DNA from 3 places in the Nocardiopsis sp. L17-MgMaSL7 genome. Region 1 is predicted to be linked to each of the others. Evidence: riboswitches for the same ligand, from Rfam matches in the RefSeq annotation. Region 1 holds a riboswitch; each other region holds the start of a gene.
What was found. Region 1 has a riboswitch for S-adenosylmethionine ahead of BDW27_RS06015 (peroxidase-related enzyme). Riboswitches for the same ligand answer to the same signal wherever they lie in the genome.
Positions count from the first base shown of each region.

Region 2: it holds a riboswitch for S-adenosylmethionine, as region 1 does, so the genes downstream of both, BDW27_RS00195 (aminotransferase class V-fold PLP-dependent enzyme) here and BDW27_RS06015 (peroxidase-related enzyme) in region 1, are expected to answer to the same signal.
Region 3: it holds a riboswitch for S-adenosylmethionine, as region 1 does, so the genes downstream of both, thrC (threonine synthase) here and BDW27_RS06015 (peroxidase-related enzyme) in region 1, are expected to answer to the same signal.

Region 1 is NZ_QGTF01000003.1:130,123-137,419, forward strand. It holds gene BDW27_RS05985 (TSUP family transporter) at 1-165, opposite strand, end outside; gene BDW27_RS05990 (alpha/beta hydrolase) at 488-1,132, opposite strand; gene BDW27_RS05995 (ring-cleaving dioxygenase) at 1,129-2,079, opposite strand; gene BDW27_RS06000 (hypothetical protein) at 2,337-2,540, shown strand; gene BDW27_RS06005 (hypothetical protein) at 2,691-3,194, opposite strand; gene BDW27_RS06010 (NUDIX hydrolase) at 3,315-3,851, opposite strand; SAM riboswitch class IV at 3,985-4,092, shown strand; gene BDW27_RS06015 (peroxidase-related enzyme) at 4,155-5,342, shown strand; gene BDW27_RS06020 (ABC transporter substrate-binding protein) at 5,426-6,514, shown strand; gene BDW27_RS06025 (iron ABC transporter permease) at 6,511-7,297, shown strand, end outside.
Region 2 is NZ_QGTF01000001.1:36,206-43,502, reverse strand. It holds gene BDW27_RS00205 (CaiB/BaiF CoA-transferase family protein) at 28-1,314, opposite strand; gene BDW27_RS00200 (DUF3870 domain-containing protein) at 1,321-1,722, opposite strand; SAM riboswitch class IV at 1,938-2,052, shown strand; gene BDW27_RS00195 (aminotransferase class V-fold PLP-dependent enzyme) at 2,115-3,503, shown strand; gene BDW27_RS00185 (SAM-dependent methyltransferase) at 4,033-4,755, shown strand; gene BDW27_RS00180 (DinB family protein) at 4,746-5,315, shown strand; gene BDW27_RS00175 (primosomal protein N') at 5,312-7,297, opposite strand, start outside.
Region 3 is NZ_QGTF01000006.1:242,728-250,024, forward strand. It holds gene BDW27_RS12800 (ubiquitin-like small modifier protein 1) at 1-137, opposite strand, end outside; gene thrC (threonine synthase) at 187-1,446, opposite strand; SAM riboswitch class I at 1,460-1,600, opposite strand; gene BDW27_RS12810 (trehalose-6-phosphate synthase) at 1,871-3,310, shown strand; gene BDW27_RS12815 (GrpB family protein) at 3,532-4,137, opposite strand; gene BDW27_RS12820 (class I SAM-dependent methyltransferase) at 4,252-5,043, opposite strand; gene BDW27_RS12825 (S8 family serine peptidase) at 5,201-6,358, opposite strand; gene BDW27_RS12830 (DUF3263 domain-containing protein) at 6,589-6,873, shown strand; gene otsB (trehalose-phosphatase) at 6,985-7,297, shown strand, end outside.

The sequences.
Region 1 (7,297 bases):
GACGGCGCCGAGCTTGTTGGTGCCCAGCAGTGTGGCCAGGGGCGCGTTGGGAGCGGCGACCATGAGGGCCGGGAGCAGGAGCAGGCCCCCTCCCCCGACGACGGCGTCGATCCAGCCCGCGGCGACGGCGGCGAGCAACAGCAGTCCGAGGATTTCGGGGTCCATCACCGGAGCCGTGCGGTGTGAGAAGAGAGGATCATCGGCTGTCTTCCATGACGGGGAACGGGGCGCGAGCCAATGTAGCCACTGACGCGTACCGCTTTGTCACGGGACCGGAGCAGTGATCCCCTTACGGCCGGTTGGGGTGACGGGGTCCGTTGCCGCCGGGTTGCTTTGGAGGCGTGCGTACCCCGCCGAACAGCCAGCTTTACGACGTGGATTCACCAAGGACCGAAGAGAAGCAGTGACGCCCGGGTGCAGGGGGCGCCACCGCGACTGGGCGGGAACCCCGGGGACCGGCCCCGAGCCGGTCCCCGGCGAGTCGAGCTCAGAACTCCTCGCGGGCAAACCAGTCCCGGGCCTCGGCCAGCACCTCCGGCGTCAGCTGGTGTCCCCCGGCGTGCTCCCGGACCAGGACCCTCGCCCCCCGCTCCCCCAACTGGGAGGCGAGCAGACGGGACTGGTCAATGGTCGTGATGGGATCGGCCACGCCGTTACCGAGGAACACCCGTGTCCCCGACAGATCCACCGGCGCGGGTTCGCGTCCCTGGAGCGGGGCGCCGCCCGCGAACAGCGCCGCGCCCGCGACCAGTCCCGGGTGGAGCAGGAGCAGCCCGGCGCCCGTGTTGGCCCCGTTCGAGAACCCGCTCACCACGATCCGCCCGGGGTCGAGGTCGTAGGCGGCGGTGGCCGCCCCGACGAAACCGGCCAGCTCGGCGGTGCGCCCGATGAGGTCGTCGACGTCGAAGACCCCTTCCCGCAGACGGCGGAACCAGCGGTTCATGCCGTTCTCGTCGACCCTGCCGCGCGGGGACAGCAGCGCGGCGCCCGGTGCCAGGGCCCGCCCCAGGGGCAGCAGGTCGTGTTCGTCCGCGCCGGTCCCGTGCAGGAGCAGCAGGGTCGGCGCGTCCGGCGCGGTGCCCGGTTCGTAGACGTGGACGAAGTCCTCGACCGAGGTGGCGGGCGGGGTCACTGGTCGACCTCCACACGCGGCAGGCGGGCGGCGATCTGCTCGTGGCTGGGCTCCAGCCACGGCGGCAGCTTCAGCGAGCGGCCCAGTTCGAGCAGCGGTTCGTCGTAATCGAACCCGGGGCCGTCGGTGGCGATCTCCAGCAGCACGCCGCCGGGCTCGCGGAAGTAGATCGAGGTGAAGTACGTGCGGTCGCGGATCTCGGTGACCCCCACGCCGTCGTCCTCCAAGCGCTGGCGCCAGGACTCCTGAACGGGTGTGTCCGGGGCGCGGTAGGCGACGTGGTGGACGGTTCCGGCGGCGACCACGCCCCGCTCGGCCCCGGGGTCGGCGACGACGTCGACGATGGTGCCGACCCCGTCGCCGGTGTCGTTGGTCCGGAACCGCATCCGGTTGCCGTTCTCGCTGTGCAGGTGGAAGCCGAGCTGGTCGCCGAGCATCAGGGCGGTGCCGTCCGCGTCGTGTTCGGTGAGGGTGACGGCGCGGATGCCCCGGATGGCGTGGTCGACGGGGACCGCTCCCCCGTCCCAGGGGTCGGTGTCGTGGTGGTCGGCGCTGGCGGCCAGCTCGATGACGAGTCCGTCCGGGTCCCGCAGGGTGAGGACGTCCTCCTCGCCGCGTTCGGTCGGGCGGGAGGCCGGCACGTTCAGCGCGGCGAGGTGCTCGGCCCACCAGCCCAGGGAGCCCTCGGGGACGGAGAAGGTCGTGGTGGTGGCCTGACCCGCGCCGATCCTTCCCTTGGGCGCGTCGGGCCAGGGGAAGAAGGTCATGATGGTGCCGGGATTGCCCGCGCGGTCCCCGTAGTAGAAGTGGTAGGTCTCCGGGGCGTCGAAGTTGACCGTCCGCTTGACCATGCGCATGCCCAGCGCGTTCAGGTAGAAGTCGGCGTTGGCCTGTGGGTCGCTCGCGATCGCTGTCACGTGGTGAATCCCCGAGGGACGCACGTCCATGTCCTTCACCCTTTCTCGTCCGGCTGGCCACTCAGTACAACAAGTTGAATCTTAAACTACTTGTGGTCCGCTGTCTCCCCCATCCCTTCCCCCACGGCTTCCCCCTCCATCACGGGACGGGGGAACCTTCCGCGCTCAGGCGACCGAACGCGCCCGTGGCGGTCGGGCACTTCTCCCCAACCGTCGGATGCGGCGCATTCGGTGACGTTCCGGAGCCGCCCTTCCCCGTCCGCGTACTCCACGGTTACGGTGTCCTCATGAGCACGAGTGACCCCACCCGCATCCTCCCCTCGGGGATCTGCCGCCGCGGCCATCACGAGTGGCGTCACGACCCACCGGGTGGCAGGCGTCTGGTGTGCGTCCGCTGCAAGTCCATGAGCATGAACAACTTCGGCGCCCCGTGCCGGACCGACTGCGCGGACTGCGACCGGGTGGCCGTTCGGGCGGCGGGAACTCAGTAGTTCCGGGACCGAATGGCCCCGCAGTTCGAGCACTGCTCCGTTCCGCCGTTGGGACCCGAGGTCCAGTCGTGATCGCATGCGGTCATAGATCCTCCTCGTCTCACGGGAGGACCTACCCACACCGGCGGCGTGCCGCCACCGGAGGCGCCGTCAGTACACGGGACTGATCGTGGTCTCGCGGAGCACGGCTCCGGAGAGCAGCTTGTCGCAGACCGCCCGCCAGCCGGGATGGTCGTCGACCAGGACGTGACCCTCCGGCGGCTGGAAGCCGTCGAGCATCCGGTCCAGCTCCGTGTCGGTGAAACCGGAGAACTCCCGCACCCGCCGGACGGGCATCGCGTACCCCACCTCGCCGTCCCCGGCCAGGTACTCCTCCACGAGGGCTCCCTCACCCGGGCTCACGCGCTCGGCGATCCGCGCGATCTCGCGCGGAGTGTCCACGATCGCCGCCCCCAGGTCGATCACCGCGCACAGCCGCCCCTCGGGACGGGTGAGGTACACGAACCACTGGGCGGGCACCCCGGTGAGGAAGCGGCGCCGGAACTCGTGGGTCCCGTCGACACTCCACATCCGCTCGTACCGCTGGGCGTCCAGGCTCATCACCACCGGCACCGGGGAGAGTTCGGGGAGACCGAACAACGACTCGTGAACCAACGGGCCACCTCACGATCGCAGGGACGAGTGGGGCCACAGTAGCCATTCGAATCCGGACCTCGCAGGCGGTTGCCCAAGTTCTCACCTTCGCCCGACGGGCCACAGCACGGCCCCGCGGGTTCACGGGGTCGGGCGCCCCACCCCGTACAGGTACAGCAGGGCCGTCATCGAGGTCCCCGCCACCAGTCGCCTCCCCGCCACGAGTCCGGGCACGTCGGCGAGCGGCACCCACTCGACGCGCTCCGACTCCCAGTCCTCCGCGGGATCGCCCACGTACTCGGCGGTGTCCGCGAAGAAGACGTGGTGGGCGGAGTCCGAGATCCCCGGGGTGGGCTGGACGTACACCAGTGGACACAACGGCCCCGGCCGCCAACCCGTCTCCTCCAGCACCTCGCGCGCCGCCGCGTCCACCGGGCTCTCACCGGCCTCGACACCGCCCATGGGGATCTCGTAGGCCCACGTGTCGGGGATGAACCGGTGGCGCCACTCCAGGAGCACCCGGTCCTCCTTGTCCATGACGACCGCGCCCGCCCCGGGCGACGTCCGGATCAGCCGGTGCTCCAGGTGCCGACCGCCGGTGATCTCCACGTCCGCGATCCGGACGTCCATCCACGGATCGGTGTACAGCGGCCTCTCGGAGTGGACGGTCCAGCGCACGGTTCTCCCCCGGTGTCGTCGGCGTACAGCGGACCCATCCCATCACGACCTTGCCTGGGGCGGAGCCCTGTAGCCTTCCTCACTCCCCCGATCCCTTGTAGGGAACATTTCCTATCGACTAAGTTGCTTTTCAGGTCAAGAGTTCCAGCGCGAAGTTCCGGCTCGCTGGACGGCAACCCTCCTGCACGGTGGGGTGCCCCGGAGACGACGACCCGGCTGCGTGACGCGGCAAGCGTGCGACACCCCCTACCCCCTGACGCCTTCGCCGCCCCGCAGCCCCGACACGAGCGACGAGGCGAGACTGTGAGCACCAACCCCGGGGCGGCGCCCCTCCGCGGCGGCGACACCGTCGGCCGACTGGCGGCCCTGACAGAGGTCACCGAGCGGGCGCGCACCACCAAACACGAGATCAACGAGCGGGCCCAGGCCGCCGAGGACGCGCTGTTCGGCGGCCCTGGACCGGTCGCGCCCGCCGTCCGACACGGGCTCGCCGCCCTCGCCGCCCGCTGGCACGGCTCCCGCGAACTCGTGGACCACCACACGGATCTGGGCGCCGATCCGGCCCTGTTCACGGACGACCTGCCCGAGGACCCCGCCCTGCGCGCGGCCGCCCGACACGTGGACCTGCTGAGCGTCTCCCCCGCCCTGGCCGTGCGCGAGGACGTGGAGGGGCTGACCGACGCGGGCTGGGACACCGATGCCGTGGTCGTGGTCTCGCAGATCGCGGCGTTCACCTCCTTCCAGGCCCGCGTGGTGCACGGTCTGCGGTTGCTGGAGGGGCAAGGCCAGGAACACGTGGCCCCGCCCGCCCGGACCGCCCCGGGGCGCGGGAGGGTCAAGAACGCCTCGCGTAGGGCCGCCAACGGAGGCGAGCGACCCGTGGAGTACACCCGGGAGCTGCTGTCCTGGACCGCCTGGCCGCCTCCGGTCCGCACCGACGATCTCACCGAGGAACAGGCCGCCTCGTTCCGGGGCAAGACCAACGGCGAGTACTTCCGCCTGCTCTCCCGCGTCCCCGGTGTCCTGGCCGCCCGCACGGCTCTGGACGCGGCGGTCTTCACGAGCCGGGAGGGACTCCCCCGTGCCGAGCGGGAACTGGCGGCCACCGCCACCAGCAAGGTGAACGACTGCGTGTACTGCGCGTCGGTGCACGCGCGCAAGGCCGCTCAGATGGCCGACCGGCCGGACGACGTCCAGCGCCTGCTCGACGCCGTCCTGGAGCGCGACGCCGACTGGCGCCCCACCGGCACGGCCCCGCTCGCGCACGGGCAGGAGCCGCGCTGGGCCGCGGTCACGGAGTTCGCCGCCGCCCTGGCGACGACCCCGTCGTCGGCCACGGCCGCCCAGGTCGAGCGGTTGCGTGGCCTGGGCCTGTCCGACCTCGAACTCACCGACCTGGTGTTCGCGACGTCCTTCTTCTCCTGGGCCAACCGGCTGATGCTCACCCTGGGTGACCCCTACTGGCCCGGGACGGCCGACGTCGCGCCATGAACACCGGCCCCTCCGCCCCCGCCACCCGAACCCTCCCCGGGGCACCGCACACGTGCCCTCCTCCCACCCAAGGAACGAAAGCCATGACAGCACTTCCCGGCCGCCCTGCCCGCGCGGCCACACTCGGCGCACTGACCGCTCTCGTCATCGGTCTCACCGCGTGCGGTGAGGTGGTGTCCGAGAGCGGTGACACCGCGAACGGCGGGGGTGCGACCATCACCGTGGTGGACGACGCCGACCGCACCGTCGAGTTGGCGGGACCCGTGGAGCGGGCCGTGGTCCTCAACAGCTACGGCAACGAGTTCGCGCAGGCCATCGGCGCGGGCGACCGGGTCGTGGGCTACGACCGGGTCTCCGCCAACCGGCTGCCCTACCTGGGGATCGGCGAGGACGAGATCGTCAGCGAGGACCTCCAGGAGATCAACTACGAGTCCGTGGTCGCCCTGGAACCGGACGTGTTCATCGTGCCGCGCAACGGCGCCTGGCAGGAGGCCGCGGAGCAGCTGGAGCCCTTCGGTGTCCCGGTCGTGGTCGCCACCGCCTGGGACTTCGACGTGTTCCACGAGACGGTCGACCTGCTCGGCCGGGTCTTCGCCGAGCCCGAGGGGGCCGAGGCGGTCTCCGGGTTCTACGACGAGATCTTCGACCTGGTCTCGGACCGGGTCGAGGGGACCGACGCGGTCCGCGTGTACTGGGAGACCGAGGAGCCCTACCTGACCGGGCTGCCAGGATCCGGTTTCGACCAGATCATCACGGCCGCCGGGGGCGAGAACGTCTTCGGCGACGTCGGGACCGGTGGCGACCAGCAGGCCGAGACCACCGTCGACCCGGCCTCGGTCGTCGAACGCGACCCCGAGGTGATCGTCCACGAGTTCGGGCCGAGCGCGGCGCCCACCGGCCAGGAGCGGTTCGACACCCTGCGTGACGACCTGGAGGGCCGTCCCGGCTGGGAGGACGTCACGGCGGTCTCCGAGGGCGAGGTCTACGTGAGCAACGGCTGGGCCACGAGCGGGCTCTCCAAGGCCCTGGGCGCGCTGTACCTGGCCACCTGGCTGCACCCGGAGGAGTTCGAGGACGTCGACCCCGACGAGTACCTCGCTCGCTGGGTCGAGGACTTCCAGGGCACGGACTTCGAGGGCGCGAACGCCTACGTCCAGAAGGTCTCCTCATGACGGCCGCTCCCACGACCACCGCTCCCGTGTCCCCGCGGGAACGGGAGGCGGCCCCGCGGCCGCGCCTGCGCGACCGGGGCTCCGTCCGGCGGGTCGTGCTCGGGGCCGGGGCCTTCGTGTCCGTCCTGGCCGTCGCCTGGTGTGTGACCGTGGGCACCGCGGGCGCCGGACTGTCCGACGTCTGGCACGCGGTTCGCCTGTCGGTGTTCGGCGGGGTCCTGGCCGACGAGTTCGCCCAGACGTACGCCATCATCACCAACCTGCGGCTGCCCCGGGCCCTGCTGGCGTTCGCGGCGGGCGCCGCCCTGTCGGTGGCGGGGGTGGTGATGCAGGGGTTGCTGCGCAACCCGCTGGTCAGCCCGTTCACGCTGGGGGTCTCCCCCGCCGCCGCCTTCGGCGCGTCGCTGGCCATCCTGCTCACCGGGGGTTCCGCGGGGTCGGCGTCATGGCTGGTCATCGCGAGCGCACTGGTCACGGCCCTGGCGGTCTCGGCCCTGGTGCTGGGGCTGGCCTCGGCCAAGGCCATGTCCACGGCCACGCTGCTGCTGTTGGGGATCGCCCTCACTCAGTTGTTCGAGGCCATGACCTCGGCGTTGCAGTTCGTGGCGGACGAGAACACCCTCCAGGCGATCGTGCGGTGGACGTTCGGTTCGGTCAACGACGCCTCCTGGAGCGACGTGCGCCTGGTCGGCGCGACCGCGCTCCTGGCCCTGCCCCTGCTCTGGTACTTCGCCAAGGACCTGAACGCCGTCGCCTTCGCCGGGGACGACGCCGCCCGCAGCC
Region 2 (7,297 bases), on a different contig from region 1:
GGTCGGTGCCGGGGCGCGGGCCCCGGCTCAGCCGACGTCGGTCTGCTGGACGGCGCCGCTGGCCAGGAGCGCCGCGATCCGGTCCGGGGTCAGGCCGAGCTCGGCCAGGACCCGCTCCGAGTGCTGTCCGAGCAGCGGAGGGGCGGTCATCGGCACGGGGGTGTGCTCCATGCGAAAGCCCGCCCGCACCTGTTCCAACGGTCCGGCCGTGGGGTGTTCCACCGTGCGCAGGACGTCGTCGCCGTTGGCGTCGGCGGTGCGCAGCGCGTCCAGTACCCCGCGGACCCTGCCAGCCGGGACCCCGGCCCCGACCAGGACCCCCATCCAGTGCTCGGCCGGCCGTTCCCGCAGTGTCGCCGAGAGTTCCGCGACCAGTTCGTCCCGGTGCGCCACCCGTTCCGGGTTGGTGGCGTACCGGGGGTCCCGGCCCAGGTCGGGGCGGTCGATCGCGGCGCACAGCCGCTGGTACAGGGCGTCGTTCCCGGCGGCGATCACCACCTCCGCGTCCTTGGTGGGGAACACCTGGTAGGGCACGATGGTCGTGTGGGCGTTGCCCACACGCGCCGGTTCGGCTCCGGTGACCAGCGCCTGCTGTGCCAGGTTGACCAGGCTCGACAGGGTGGAGTTGACCAGCGAGACGCTGATGTTCTCGCCGCGTCCGGTCACCCGGGCCCGCATGAGCGCGCCGAGGATGCCCACTGCCGCGTTCAGGCCGGTCAGGACGTCGGTGAGCGCCACACCCACCTTGCTCGCCGGACCGTCGGCGGGGCCGGTCGTGGCCATCAGCCCGCTCTCGGCCTGCACGACGATGTCGAACCCGGGGCGGGTGGCGGGATCGTGCTCCGGGCCGAACCCGCTCACCGAGCAGTACACGACCGCCGGATTGCGCGCGCTGACCTGCGCGTACCCCAGGCCGAGCCGGTCGATCACCCCGGGCCGGAAGTTCTGGATCACCACGTCCGAGGTGGCGCACAGCTCCTGGACGGCGGCCAGACCCTCGGGGTCCTTCAGGTCCACGGCCAGGCTCCGCTTGTTCCGGTTCACGGACAGGAAGTAGGCGGCCTCGCCGGGGGAGTGGTCCGCCCGGTGCTCCTCGGTGGGCTCGGCGTAGGGCGGACCCCAGGAACGGGTGTCGTCGCCCCGACCGGGCTGCTCCACCTTCACCACCTCGGCGCCCATGTCCGCGAGCAGCATGGTGGCGTAGGGGCCCGCGAGCACGCGGGACAGGTCGGCGATCCGCACTCCGGCGAGGGGGAGCGGGGCGTCCTCCCCTGTTCCGTCCGCGGGGGCGGGCTGGGGACTGGTCTCACTCATGGGGGGTCACTCCTTGCCGTCGAGGCTGGCGGGATCCTCGGGGCCGCAGGGCAGCTGGTCGCCGTCCCGCAGCTGGTAGTAGGTCTCCAGGCAGCGGCGGAGCGCGGTGGTGAGCGCGGCGCCGGACTGGCCCGCGTAGCGCGTCTGGACCCGCTGGACGATCTCCGCGATGTCGTCGGTCACCGAGGCGCCCTCGACCAGGGCACGGAAGAAGTCCTTGGCGAGGTCGGTCAGGAGCGTGGTGTCCGCGGCCACGATCCGGCCGTCCGCGGAGTCCACCGCGAGCACGACCCCGAGCCGCTGGTACTGGGAATGGCTCGCCACCGAGTCGGGAAGACGGGCGTAGCCGGAGATGAGCACAACCCTCGGGTTGCGGAAAAGCTGCTGAACACGGTCGTCGCCGTACAAAGGAAGAGCACCTCTTGTCTGCGGGCACGCGAAAACTCCGACTCACTGGAGTCTCGCGTCTGAAGGGCAGCCGGGGGAAACCGGACACCCGCGACGTGAGGGCAGTTCCCGATCAGTATGGCCCAGCCGGGACGGTCGGTGTCAAGGGCGGGGGTGGCCCGGGGCACACGGGCGCGGATGCGCGCCCACGGGAGCTTGTGTTACATTTCGGCACAGGTCACGAGTACCAGCGACAAGCCCCGGCTAGCTGGTCGGCAACCCTCCTTCCGCGGTGGGGTGCCCCGGGTGAGGACCAGGTCCCGACACGACCGTGTCAGACAAGCGCGGACCCCTGAGGCGCGGCCGTCATCGGCGTACCCCGTGGGTCCCACGACCCACAGAAGAGGTGCCCCATGACCACTGTCATCCCGTTCGACTCCACGCGCTCCAGCCGTTCCGCCGCCAGGGACGCGGCCCGCGACGCCAGGGCCCGCACCGAGTGCGCGATCGTCACAGCCGAGGGTGGGACCCCGCTGGTCACCGGCGAGTACGTGGACTACGCGAACTTCGACTACGCCGCCAGTGCCCCGTGTCTGACCAGCGTCGCCGACGCGCTCGCCGCCGCCCTGCCCTACTACGCCAGCGTCCACCGGGGCGCCGGGCACCACTCACAGGTCAGCACCGACGCCTACGAACGCGCCCGCCGCAGCGTCTCCCGGTTCCTGGGCGTGCGCACGGAGGCCGACGCGTCCGGCTCCGCTGACGCGGTCGTGTTCGTGCGCGGCACCACCGACGCCGTGAACCTGCTGGCCCGCGCCGTCCCCGAGGGCTGCACCGTGGTGGTCTTCGAGTCCGAGCACCACGCCAGCCTCCTCCCGTGGGAGCACCCGGCCTCGCGCGCCGGGAAGGTGGTCCGGCTCCCGCTGCCCGCGTCGCCCGAGGCGGCCGTCACCGCCGCCCGCACCGCGCTCGCCGAGGAGCCCGAGGGTCCCCGGCTGCTGTGCGTCACCGCCGCCTCCAACGTCACCGGTGAGATCTGGCCGGTCGAGGAGCTGGTGGAGGCCGCCCACGCCGAGGGCGCCCGCGTGGTGGTGGACGCCGCCCAGTACGTGCCGCACCTGCCGTTCAGCCTCGCCGCGACCGGCGCGGACTACGTGGCGCTGTCCGGTCACAAGCTCTACGCCCCCTTCGGCTCGGGGGTGCTGGCGGGCCGCGCCGACTGGCTCTCCGCCGCCGCCCCCTACCTCGCGGGCGGGGGCGCCACCCGCCGGGTGACCGAACACGACGTCCAGTGGAACGACCTCCCTGCCAGACACGAGGCGGGCAGCCCGAACGTCCTGGGAGCCGTGGCACTGGCGGCGGCCTGCGACACCTTCACCACCGAGACTCTCTCCCTCCAGCACATCCGCGAGGCCGCGCTCCTGGAGCGCCTGCGCGCCGGGCTGGGCGAGATCGAGGGCGTGCACGAACTGTCCCTGTGGGACCCCGAGCACGCGCGGGTCGGGATCGTGTCCTTCGTGGTCGACGGCCTGCCCGCCGACCTCCTGGCCGCCGCGCTCTCCGCCGAGTACGGGATCGGGGTGCGGGACGGCCTGTTCTGCGCCCACCCCCTCACCACCCGCCTGCTGCCCGAGGGGCACGAGCAGGCCGTGCGGGCGAGCCTGGGCGTGGGGACCACCGAGGAGCACGTGGACCGGCTCGTCGGAGCCGTCGCCGACCTCGTGGCCCGGGGCCCGCTCTGGGAGTACGCCGACTGCGACGGCCGCCTCGCCCCGGTCCCGGACCCCCGCAACGTGCTCTGAACCCGTTGCGGTGCGCGGGCGGTTCGGCCGGGGTCCGGGCCGCCTGCTGTCGTTCGGTCGGCCCTCACCGGTGCCGCGCGCCTTCCCGGGCCCTGGCACACCACCTCTCCCCACACCGCGCTCTGGCCGAATCGGGCCACGTCCGGTAGCGCCCGGCTCTCTCGGGCACAGCCAGTGGGGACGAAAGGTGCGTCGGTGGAGACGTGGTTGCTGGTGTGGGCCCTGGTGATCTTCGGGCTGTGCTCGGGGGGAGTCTGCGTCCTGTGGGTCCGCTGGGTGCGGGAGCTGGGAGGCACCGACTCCGGGGTGTTCGGGAAGGGCGTGGGACCTCGGACTCAAGGAACCTTGTTACGCATGACCCCACATTCGACGCACTAAGTCACATTTCACGCTTAGGTGTGCTGGGGATCACGTTCCCAGACGGTACTATCGGGCCCTGACGGTGGGGCGCGCCGTCGCCGGACCCGACCGGTCCGCACCGACGACGCGGCCCGCCTCCCGCGAGCGAACCGGCTGGGGGAGCGTGAACGTGACGGACGTCCGAGGACCCAAGACAGGTCCCCTCACGGCCGTGTTCCGAGCGACCGAACCCCCGCGCGTGCCCGAGCAACCATCACCGGTGGTCAGCCTCAGCGCGCGCGGCTGCCCGCCGCCCGACCCCGCCGAGACCGAACTGGTCCGTCTGCACCAGGCCTTTCTCGGCCGCGTGGTCGACTACCTCTGCGCGGACGCCGGGATACGCCAGTTCGTGGACTGGGGCTGTCCGGTGCCCGGCACCGCAGAGCGGATCCGCCGGGCCAACACCGACGCCACCGTGGTGCACCTGGCCCCGACCGGAACTGCGGGGGTGCTGGCCGCCCCCGCGCTCAACGCGACGGTTCTGGCCGGGGACGGTGCCGGTGACTCCGGGACGGACACCGTGCTCCGACGCCTCCACACCAGCGGGCTCGTCGACTTCGACGAGCCCGTCGCCGTACTGATGACCCGACCCGGCACCGAACAGGAACCGCCAGCCGGGCTCGACACACTGCACACGATGATGCGCGGCGGCGGATACGTCGCCCTCACCTCCACGGCTCCCCGCCCTACGGCGGAGCGGGCCTTCGCCCCTTTCCTCCCCGTCGAACCGGGGGTCGCCGACCTGACCTGGTGGCCCTATCCGGACGAGGACGTGCCCGCCCCGGGTTGTGGAACCCTGGGCGGACTGGGCCGCGTGCCCAGGCGAGGAAGGGGAGCGACGCGATGGCGCTGAACTGGAACGGCGAGATCCTTGCCCAGATGAGGTTCTACTGGGACTTCTCGCTGTGGCCCAGGCTCGAAGGACTGACGGACGCGGAGTTCTACTGGGAGCCGGTCCCGAACTGCTGGACGGTGCGCCAGCTGCCCGACGGACGCCACGCCCCGGACGGCGCCTATCCCGAGCCCGAGCCACCGCCGGTCACCACCATCGCCTGGCGCCTGGGGCACATCGTGGTGGACGTGCTGGAGGCCCGGATCAACTGGCACTTCGGCGACCGCACCACCAACCGCGACAACATCGACTGGCCCTCCAGCGCGGCCGAGGCCAAACAGCGCCTGCGCAGGGCCTACACCACCTGGTCCGAGCACATCCAGGAGCTCGACGACGACGCCCTGGCCGAGCCGGTGGGAGGCGCCGAGGCACCCCAGTGGTCGGACTTCCCGCTGGTCGTGCTCATCCTGCACCTCAACCGCGAGTTCATCCACCACGGCGCCGAGATCGCCCTCCTGCGCGACCTCCACAGGGCGCGCTTCGGGGAGAGTCCCGGCCCCTGGTCCGAACCGGTCTCCTAGAGCACGTGCAGGGGGTCCACCCGGACCTGCACCAGGTGTTCGTCCCGGCGCGCGCTGCGTGCCGAGGCGGCCGCCTTCAACGCACGGGAGAGGTCGCCCACCGCCGAGCGCGGCACGCGCAACAGCGCCCGCTCGGTCACGTGGTCACCGTTCTCCCCCGTCTCGGAACCCACCGGAACCGGTCCCAGCAGCTCGGCGGACTCGGGCAGCCGGATCTGGTCCAGCAGCTCGCGCACGTGCTCGGGGGCGCCGGTGATCGAGGCCATCGACACCGCGGGGGGAAACCCCAGCCCGCGCCGCTCGGCCAGCTCGCGCTCGGCGAACCCGCCCGGGTCCCAGCGCACCAGTGACTGCACCACCGGCAGGGACGCGTCCGCCGACACCACCACGGTGCCGCCCGGCCGCACCAGAGCGGCCGCGTTGAGCCAGCGGCGCAGCGCCTCCTCCGAGGCGCGCAGGTCGGCCCGGTTGAGCAGCGCCCAACCGTCCAGGAGCACCGCCGCCGCGTACCCGCCGTCCGGGACCACGGGCTCGGCCCCCGGGGTGGACACCACCAGCGAGGGTTTGTTCGGCACCTCCGCCAGGACCTCGTCCCGGCCCGAGGTGCGCACGGTCAGTGACGGGAAGGCCCGGCCCAGCTCCTCGGCGGTTCGGCGGGCGCCCACCACCACCGCGCGCATACGGGTCACCCCGCACTCGGCGCAGGCCCACTGCCCGGCCACCCGGCCGCACCACCCGCAGGAGGGCACGGCGTGCGCCTCGCGGATGGCCAGCGGCCCGTGGCACTCCCCGCAACGGGCCGGTTCGCGACAACCGGCGCACGCCAGGGCGTTGAGATAGCCGCGGCGCGGCACCTGGAAGAGCACCGGACCCTCGCGCGCGCCGTCCCTGGCGGCCTTCAGGGCCAGGCTCGGCAGCCGTGCGCTTCGCGCGGCCTCGTCCCGGGCCAGCTCGCGGTCGTCCCCGGCGGGTTTGACGAGGGGCGCACGGCTGCGCAGGGTCGCCCGGTCGGCGACCAACGGCAGCGCCCACCCGGACTCGACCAGCAGCTGGGTGTCGGTGGTGCGGGTGTGGCCGCCGAAGAGCGCGCCCGCCCCCGACATGTGCGCGCGCATCGCCAGGACCGTCCGGGCGTGCGGATAGGGCGCGTGCGGGTCCACGTGCACGTCGTCCCCGTCGTCCCACAGCACCACCAGACCCAGGTCGTGGACGGGAGCCAGGAGGGCCAGACGCGACCCCACCACCACCCTGGTTCGCCCGTGCAGCACCGAGAGCCAGCGCCGATAGCGCGGGGTCGGCCCCAGGTCGGCGGGCAGCGCGGCGTGCCGTCCCTCGCCCAGGTGACGGGTCAGAGCGGCGTCCACGGCCTGGACGTCACGGCTGTTGGGGACCACGACCACCGTGCCGCGACCGGCCTCCAGGGCGGCCCCGGCGGCCACGGCGACGGCGTCGGCCCACTCGGGGCCGGGCAGGGCGTTCCACACCGCGCGGGCCGGACGCCCCTCGCGCAGGGCCGCGACGAACCCCGGACCCTCCGGATAGTCCCGCCAGGGACCCGGGTCCGTCGCCACGGCCTCCCGCTCCGCCTGGTCCTCCTCGTCCGGTGGGGTCTCCCGCTCCACCCTGACCCTGCGCGGTGGAAGGGCCAGCTTGGCCACCTCGTTGAGGGTGCCCGCGTACCGGTCCGCCACGGCCCGGGCCAGCTCCAGGATCTCCGGGGACAGCACCGGCTCGGAGGAGACCACGGAGTCCAGGTAGAGCAACTGCCCGGCGAAGTCCGACCGCTCCACCCGCTCCGCCAGCAGCCCCGACAGCAGGCGTCCGTGGAACCACACCTTCACCCGGCAGCCGGGCACCGCCTCGGCGTCCTGGTCGCCGGAGACCTGGTAGTCGAAGTACCGGTCCAGGTGGGGGAGCGGGGTGTCCACGATGACGCGCGCCACCGGAAGGCTCGCGGCGGGCCTTCGGGGCTCGGGGCGGGA
Region 3 (7,297 bases), on a different contig from region 1:
ACGCGGGCGAGGATGCCCGGGTGGTTCGCTTCCAGGTGGTCGAGGACCTCGGCCAGGGTGCCGCCCTCGGCGGTCACCTCGGACGCGTCGTTGGTGTAGGTGCGCAGGATGGTAGGCACGCGGACGCTGACGCTCATGGTGTTCGTACTCCTGGGACGTGGGTGGTGGACGTGGGGCGAGTCCGGGTCAGGCCAGGCCCTGGGCCTTGAAGGCCTCCAGGGACGGCTTGATCGTGGCGGTGACGCCCGAGTCGACGGCGTTGAGGGTCTTGAGCCCGTCGCCGGTGTTGACGATGACCGTCTCCGCCTCGGGGTCGAGCCTGCCCTCGCGGACCAGCTTGCGCAGGACACCGGTGGTCACACCGCCCGCGGTCTCCGCGAAGATCCCCTCCGTGCGGGCCAGCAGCTTGATGGCGTCGACGATCTCGTCGTCACCCACGTGTTCGATCGCCCCGCCGGTGCGGTTGGCGATGTCCAGCACGTACGGGCCGTCCGCGGGGTTGCCGATCGCCAGCGACTTGGCGATGGTGTCCGGCTTGACCGGCTGGATGACGTCGTGCCCGTCGGCCCAGGCGCGGGCGACCGGCGAGCAGCCCGTGGCCTGCGCGCCGAACACCTTGTAGGGGCGGTCCTCGACGAGGCCGACCCGGATCAGCTCCTGGAAGCCCTTGTCGATCTTGGTGAGCTGCGAGCCGGAGGCGATCGGGATGACGATCTGCTCGGGCAGGCGCCAGCCGAGCTGCTCGGCGATCTCGTAGGCCAGCGTCTTGGAGCCCTCGGCGTAGTACGGCCGCAGGTTGACGTTGGTGAAGCCCCAGCTCTCGCCCGCCTCGTCGCCGATGAGCTCGGAGCAGAAGCGGTTGACGTCGTCGTAGTTGCCGTCGATGGCCACGACCTTCCCGCCGTAGACGGCGGCCATGACGACCTTGCCCTCCTCCAGACCGGCCGGAATGAACACGCACGAGTCGAATCCGGCACGCGCGGCGGCGGCACCCACGGCACCGGCGAGGTTGCCGGTGGAGGAGCAGGAGAGGGTGGTGAACCCGAAGGTGCGGGCGGCCTCGACGGCGATCGCGACCACGCGGTCCTTGAAGGAGTGCGTGGGGTTGGCGGAGTCGTCCTTGACGTGCAGGGAGCGCAGGCCGAGTTCGGCGGCGAGGCGGTCGGCCCGGACGAGGGGGGTGAGGCCGGGGTTCATGTTGGGCAGGTCGGCCACGTTGTCGGGGACCGGGAGGAGGGAGCGGTAGCGCCAGATGTTCTTGGGGCCGCTCTCGATCTGCTCGCGGGTGACGGGCCCGAAGTCGTAGGCGATCTCCAGGGGGCCGAAACAGAACTGGCAGGCGAAGCTCGGCGAGAGTTCGTAGCGCTCACCGCACTCCCGACAGGACAGCGCGGTCCCGGGGCCGAAGGCGCGAACGGAGGTGGGTTCAGCGGCGGCAATCGCCATGGCGAGGCGTCTCCCCTCATCTTTCCTGGTGGCCACCTTGACCCCAGGCCGGAGTTGGCACCTGCCTCGACGGGTCGCGTTGATCGCGGTTCCACATGTCGAGATGGTTGCCGGGGCTTCGCAGGGCCGGTCCCTCCACCCCTCTGGATGAGCAATATGAAGTTGTGGCGGTTCTTCTCCGAGAACGCACCGTCACTGTAACTGAGGTGCTGACCGATTTTCCATGCCGGGTGATCCGGATTACACAAAGCGGCTCGAATGCTGAGACGACACCGTCCACGTGCGGCGCGACCCGAGTACGGATCCGGCTCCCCTGTGACGGTGTCCACCGTTGCCCGCGAGGGGGTTTGGGGCGACTGTCCGTAGGCGAGACCTAGGAGGAGTGCGTGATCCCCAGAGCTTCCTTCGTCGAGAGGACGACCACGTGGACAAGGCTCAGATCCTCATAGCCTCCAACAGGGGCCCGGTCTCCTTCTCCACCGCCGACGACGGCTCGCTTGAGCACCGTCGGGGCGGCGGCGGACTGGTCTCGGGGATGATCTCCGTGGCCACCGAGATCGACGGACTGTGGGTGTGCGCGGCCCTGTCGGACACCGACCGCCGCGCCGCCACCGAGGCGCCGGGGGCCCGTCTGGACCTCGCGCACGACCTCGACGGCATGCGAGTCCACATGTTGGACATCCCTGAGACGACCTTCTCGGGCGCCTACACCGGGGTGGCCAACTCGACCCTGTGGTTCGTGCAGCACATGCTGTACGACACCCCGAACAAGCCCTCCTTCGGCTCGGAGTTCCGCAGCCAGTGGGAGGACTACGCCGCCTACAACAACGCCTTCGCGGAGGCGCTGGTCAGCGGTGCCGCCGAGAACGCGCGCGTGGCCGTGCAGGACTACCACCTGGCTCTGGTGCCGCGCATCCTGCGCGCCCGCCGACCGGACCTGCGGATCGCGCACTTCTCGCACACCCCGTGGGCCCCACCCGAGTACTTCCGGATGCTGCCCACCCAGGTGGCCCGGGAGCTGCTGGAGGGGATGCTCGGCGCCGACCGGCTGGGGTTCCTGAGCCCGCGCTGGGCCGACGCGTTCCTGCGCTGCTGCGCCGAGATCCTGCGCGCCGACGTCGACCTCGAACGGCGCACCGTGGAGCACGGGGGCCGGATCGTCGAGGTGGGCGTGCACGCCCTGGGCGCGGACGAGGAGGGGCTGCGGGAGAGCGCCTCGGAGCCCGCCGTGGCGGACCGCAGGCGGACGCTGGGCGAGGCCGTGGGCGACACCCGGCTGATCGTCCGGGTGGACCGCACGGAGCTGTCCAAGAACATCGTGCGCGGTCTGGAGGCGTACCGGGAGCTGCTGACGGCGCACCCGGAGTGGCGGGGCCGGGTCACCCACCTGGCCTTCGCCTACCCGAGCAGGGGCGACGTGCCGGAGTACCGGGAGTACACGGACTCCGTGCTGCGGACCGCGAAGGAGATCAACGAGGAGTTCTCCACCCCCGAGTGGACGCCGCTGGTGCTGGAGGTCAACGACGACTACCCGCGGTCGCTGGCCTCGTTCCAGATGGCCGACGTGCTGCTGGTGAACCCGATCCGGGACGGCATGAACCTGGTCGCCAAGGAGGGCCCGGTGCTCTCCGAGCGGGACTCGGTGCTGGTGCTCTCGCGTGAGGCGGGGGCGGCGGACGAGCTGGGCGCGGACGCCCTGCTGGTCAACCCCTACGACACCGTGGAGACCGCCGAGGCACTGCACCGGGCGCTGTCGATGCCCGAGGGGGAGCGCAAGGAGCGCCGGGGACGGCTGGCCGAGGCCGCCGTGGCGCTGCCGCCGCGCCGCTGGTTCCAGGAGCAGCTGCGTTCCCTGGACGGCTGACGGGGTTCGATGTGAGCCGCTCGGCCGCGGCGGGGCCGGACGGGTGCCGGGCGTCGGGACGCGCCGCGCGCCGGAGACGGCCGGGACGCCGGGAACAACGCGAGGGCGTGTCCCGTGCTGGACACGCCCTTCGGCGGGGTCATGTTGCGGCCCACGACCCGCTGGCTCTCGGTCGGACTCCGGTCATCCGGTAAGTCACCGGGCGCCCGACCGGTATCCGGTCAGTGGGTCCGGGAGGCGGCCGCCTTCCAGGCCTCGGCCTCGGCGAGGAGTTCGGTGACGATGCCGGACTTGGCGTCGGCGTAGTCCTGGATGCGCTTCCAGGTGCGTTCGGAGAGTTCACGCTTGACCGCGGTGTAGCGTTCCCGGGCCCCGGCGTCCGCGATGAGGTAGTCGCGGAAGAGCCGCATGCGGTCGATCTCCTCGCACCCCTGGCTGAACACGTGGAGGTTGAGGTTGACGCTGGGACCCTTGAGGACCCGGTGTTCGTACCAGTCGGGTTCGGCGATGACCAGGGTGTATCCCACCTTCTCCAGGTCGTCCAGGTAGGCGGTCTCGTCGGCGGAGTCGGTGACCGCCATGACCAGGTCCACGCAGGGTTTGGCGGCCAGGCCGGACACCGCTGTGGAGCCGACGTGGTCCAGGGACAGCACGCGGTCCCCCAGTGCGCCCCGGATACGGGATTCCTCCTGGCGGAACAGGTAGGGCCACTTGGGGTCGGGTTCGGAGAGGCGCACGCGACCGTTCACCAGGTTGCGTGCCATGGGGTCGGAGGCGACCCGCCTGTCTCCTCGTGAGGGCAGAGAGGGCGTTTCGAGAGGCGACATTCCACAAAGCCTTGCCGTCCGGCGTACCCGCGTCAAGGCTTTCGACGTGCCTTACATATGCACGCGCATTCGTGGCACTACCGACCGTCCGAGCGGCATGACCGAACGCGACGGTCAGGCCTGGGGGCGTCCCTCAGGGGTGGAGACCACCAGGACGAGCGAGCCCTCCCACTCGGGGAGTTCACGCAGGCGGCCGTGGCGCGCGTCCCACGTGCCGTCGCGGAGGTCGCGGGAGAGGTCCTCGTGGAAGCGGGTGTGCGCGGCCTCGTCGACGAAGCTCCACGCCGAACAGGCCTGCCGGGCCCCGGGGTCGAGCAGCGCCTCGGGGCGGCCGTAGTAGGCCTCGTTGAAGCCGTCCGAGCAGTCGAGCGGGATCGGCACCCGGGTGACGGTGGTCGTTCCTCCCAGCCCCTCGGCCAGGACCGACGGCTCCGGGTAGCGGCGCGCCTCGGTGTCCAGGACCTCCGGGCAGTAGCCGTATAGCCAGAAGTCGCGTACCAGGGCGGGGTCGCAGGTCAGCACCACCACAGGGCCCGTGGTCACCCGGCGGACCTCCGCCAGGCCCCTGGCGAGGTCGGACCACTGGTGGACGCTGAAGGTGGTCATGGCGGCGTCGAAGGAGTCGTCGGGGAACGGCAGCGACTCGGCGGTGCCGTCGACCGCCGCGGGCAGGTGCCCGGGGCGCCGGGCCCGCATGCTGGCCGAGGGCTCCACGGGGGTGACGTCGCGGTCGGCGGGTTCGTAGGACCCGGCCCCGGCCCCGACGTTGAGCACCGTCCGGGCGTCTCCCAGGGCGGCGTGGAGGAGTTCGGCGATCCTCGGTTCCGGTTGCCGGTGGTCCGTGTACGTGCGGGCGATGACCCCGTAGTCCGCGTCGCCCGCGCTGCCGTCCCGCATCCGAACCATGCTGTCTCCCACCGTCGAGGTGTCGCCGAGCCGAGCTGTGTGTGGTGCCGCAAGGACCCTAACCAACGAAAAGCCGTGGCGTCACGGGCTTTTCACCCGATCCGCCACGGCTCGCCCCGCCAGGGGGCGTGTGACCTCAGCCGACTCGACGCCCCGCCTACTTCTTGCGGCGGCGGCCGCCCTTGCGCCGGGAGGGGCGCTCCTCGGCCCTGGCCTGCTCGGCCCGCTCGGCGGCGATCCGCTGGTCCTCCTCCTGCCGCTCGGCCGCCACCCCGTAGGGGTCCTTGCTGGTCCGGCGCACCCACAGCACCAGCAGGATCACGATCAGCGCCAGCACCACGCCGACCAGCGCGAACCACATCCACACCGGAACGGTCGGGGAGTCGTCCTGCACCAGGTTGTCGTCGACGAGCGGCATGTCCTGGGCGTTCCCGGAGGCCTGCGCGACAGCCGAGGGCAGGTACAGGGACGCCAGCCCCTGCCCGCCCTGTTGGGAGCCCTCCACCAGGGCGTCACGGAGCTGCTCGGCGCCCAGCTGCGGGTACTCGGAGGTGAGCAGCGCGGCCGCGCCCGCGGCCACCGCGGCGGCGTACGGGGTGCCGGTCACGTCGGTCTGGCCCATGTCCGGGCCGGCCGTGGACAGCTCGGCGCCGGGCGCGAGGAGGTCGATCGACTCGGCCGGGGGCGAGTCGGGCAGGAGGGCGCCCTCCTCGTCCACACCGCCCACCGCCAGGACGTTCGGGTCCGCCTCGCCGCCCGCCGGGGCGACGACCAGCGTCCCGCTCCGCGCGGCCGAGGCGGTCGCCGTCTGGAGGTCCTCGTCCTGTTCGACCTCGTCCTGGAGCAGGACGACCTGGGCCCCCTGCTCCACGGCGTAGCCGATGACCTCCGCGGGACCGTCGTCGGTGGGCAGGACCAGCAGCCTCGCGGCCGGGGCCACTCCCAGCACCCCGCCGTCCGCGTCCATACCGTGGCCGTGTCCGACGACCAGCGCGCCCGCCGCCGTGCCGGGATCGGTGTCGTTGCCGTTCGTGCCGAACTCGGTGTCGACCACCAGGTTGTCCCGGAGGTCGGGGTGGTCCTCGTCCACGGAGACCCCCGGCAGGGCCACGGTGACGCCCTGGCCCTGGCTGGTCTCCCAGGCCTCCGGAGCTCCGATGGAGGCCAGGGCCCACTGCTCCGGGCGGAAGTCGGGTACGTCGGCGGCGGCTGGAACCGCCGTCAGTCCCAGTACGGTGAGCGCCGCGCAGGCGCCCGCCGTGGCGCCCAACACGTGGCGCTGGTGTGTCCTGCTACGGCTGTTGCCCCCGAGCACGTCAGGCTCCCTCGAACGTTGCGGTCGGTGCTGCGCCGGGCCCTCCCCGGACCCTCGCGATTCTGTCATGCGCACAGGATCCAGGCTTGGACAAGTGACCCGGGGGGTAGGACACGTAACTGTATCCCTGGTGCCAGTCCTGGGTTTCGCGCTCCTCATCCGGCATGTCGAGTCGCTAGCATGAGTCGCGCCGATCCGGACAAACCAATGACCCGTCCAGGGGGTGTCCCATGCCGAACATCGGTCCGTCCGACGACGGTCAGTCGGCCCTCGCCGAGCGCGAACAGCGCATCCTCGCCTTCGAACGCCAGTGGTGGAAGTTCGAGGGATCCAAGGAACAGGCGATCCGTGACGAGTTCGGGTTCTCCGCGACCCGCTACTACCAACTGCTCAACGGTCTGGTCGAGCGCCCTGAGGCGCTCGCCTTCGACCCCATGACCGTCAAGCGCCTGCGCCGCCTGCGCGCCGACCGCAGACGTCAGCGCAACGCCCGCCAGTTGGGCATCCACCTGTAGGGCGACCGAGCGGGCCACGGGCTCCGGAGAACCCGCGGAGCAGGCCACCGACCCAGGCAGCGCACCCGCCTGGGAACTCCACAGCGCCCCCGACAGCGACAAGGTCCCCGTATGCCCCCGTCCACAGCAGACGACCGTCCCGTACCCACCACCGAAGCCGGTCGCAGCGCGCTCGACGCACTGGTCTCGGACCCCGACCGGGCGCTGGTCGCCTTCGACTTCGACGGCACCCTGGCGCCCATCGTCGCCGATCCGCGTGACTCCGCTCCGCAGCCGGGGATCGTGGCCGCGCTGGCCGAACTGGCGTCCGTGGTGGGCACCGTCGCGGTCATCACCGGCCGCCCCGCGGACACCGTCGTGCGGCTGGGCGGCCTGGAGCGGGTCCCCGGGATCGTCGTGCTCGGCCACTACGGCGCCGAACGGT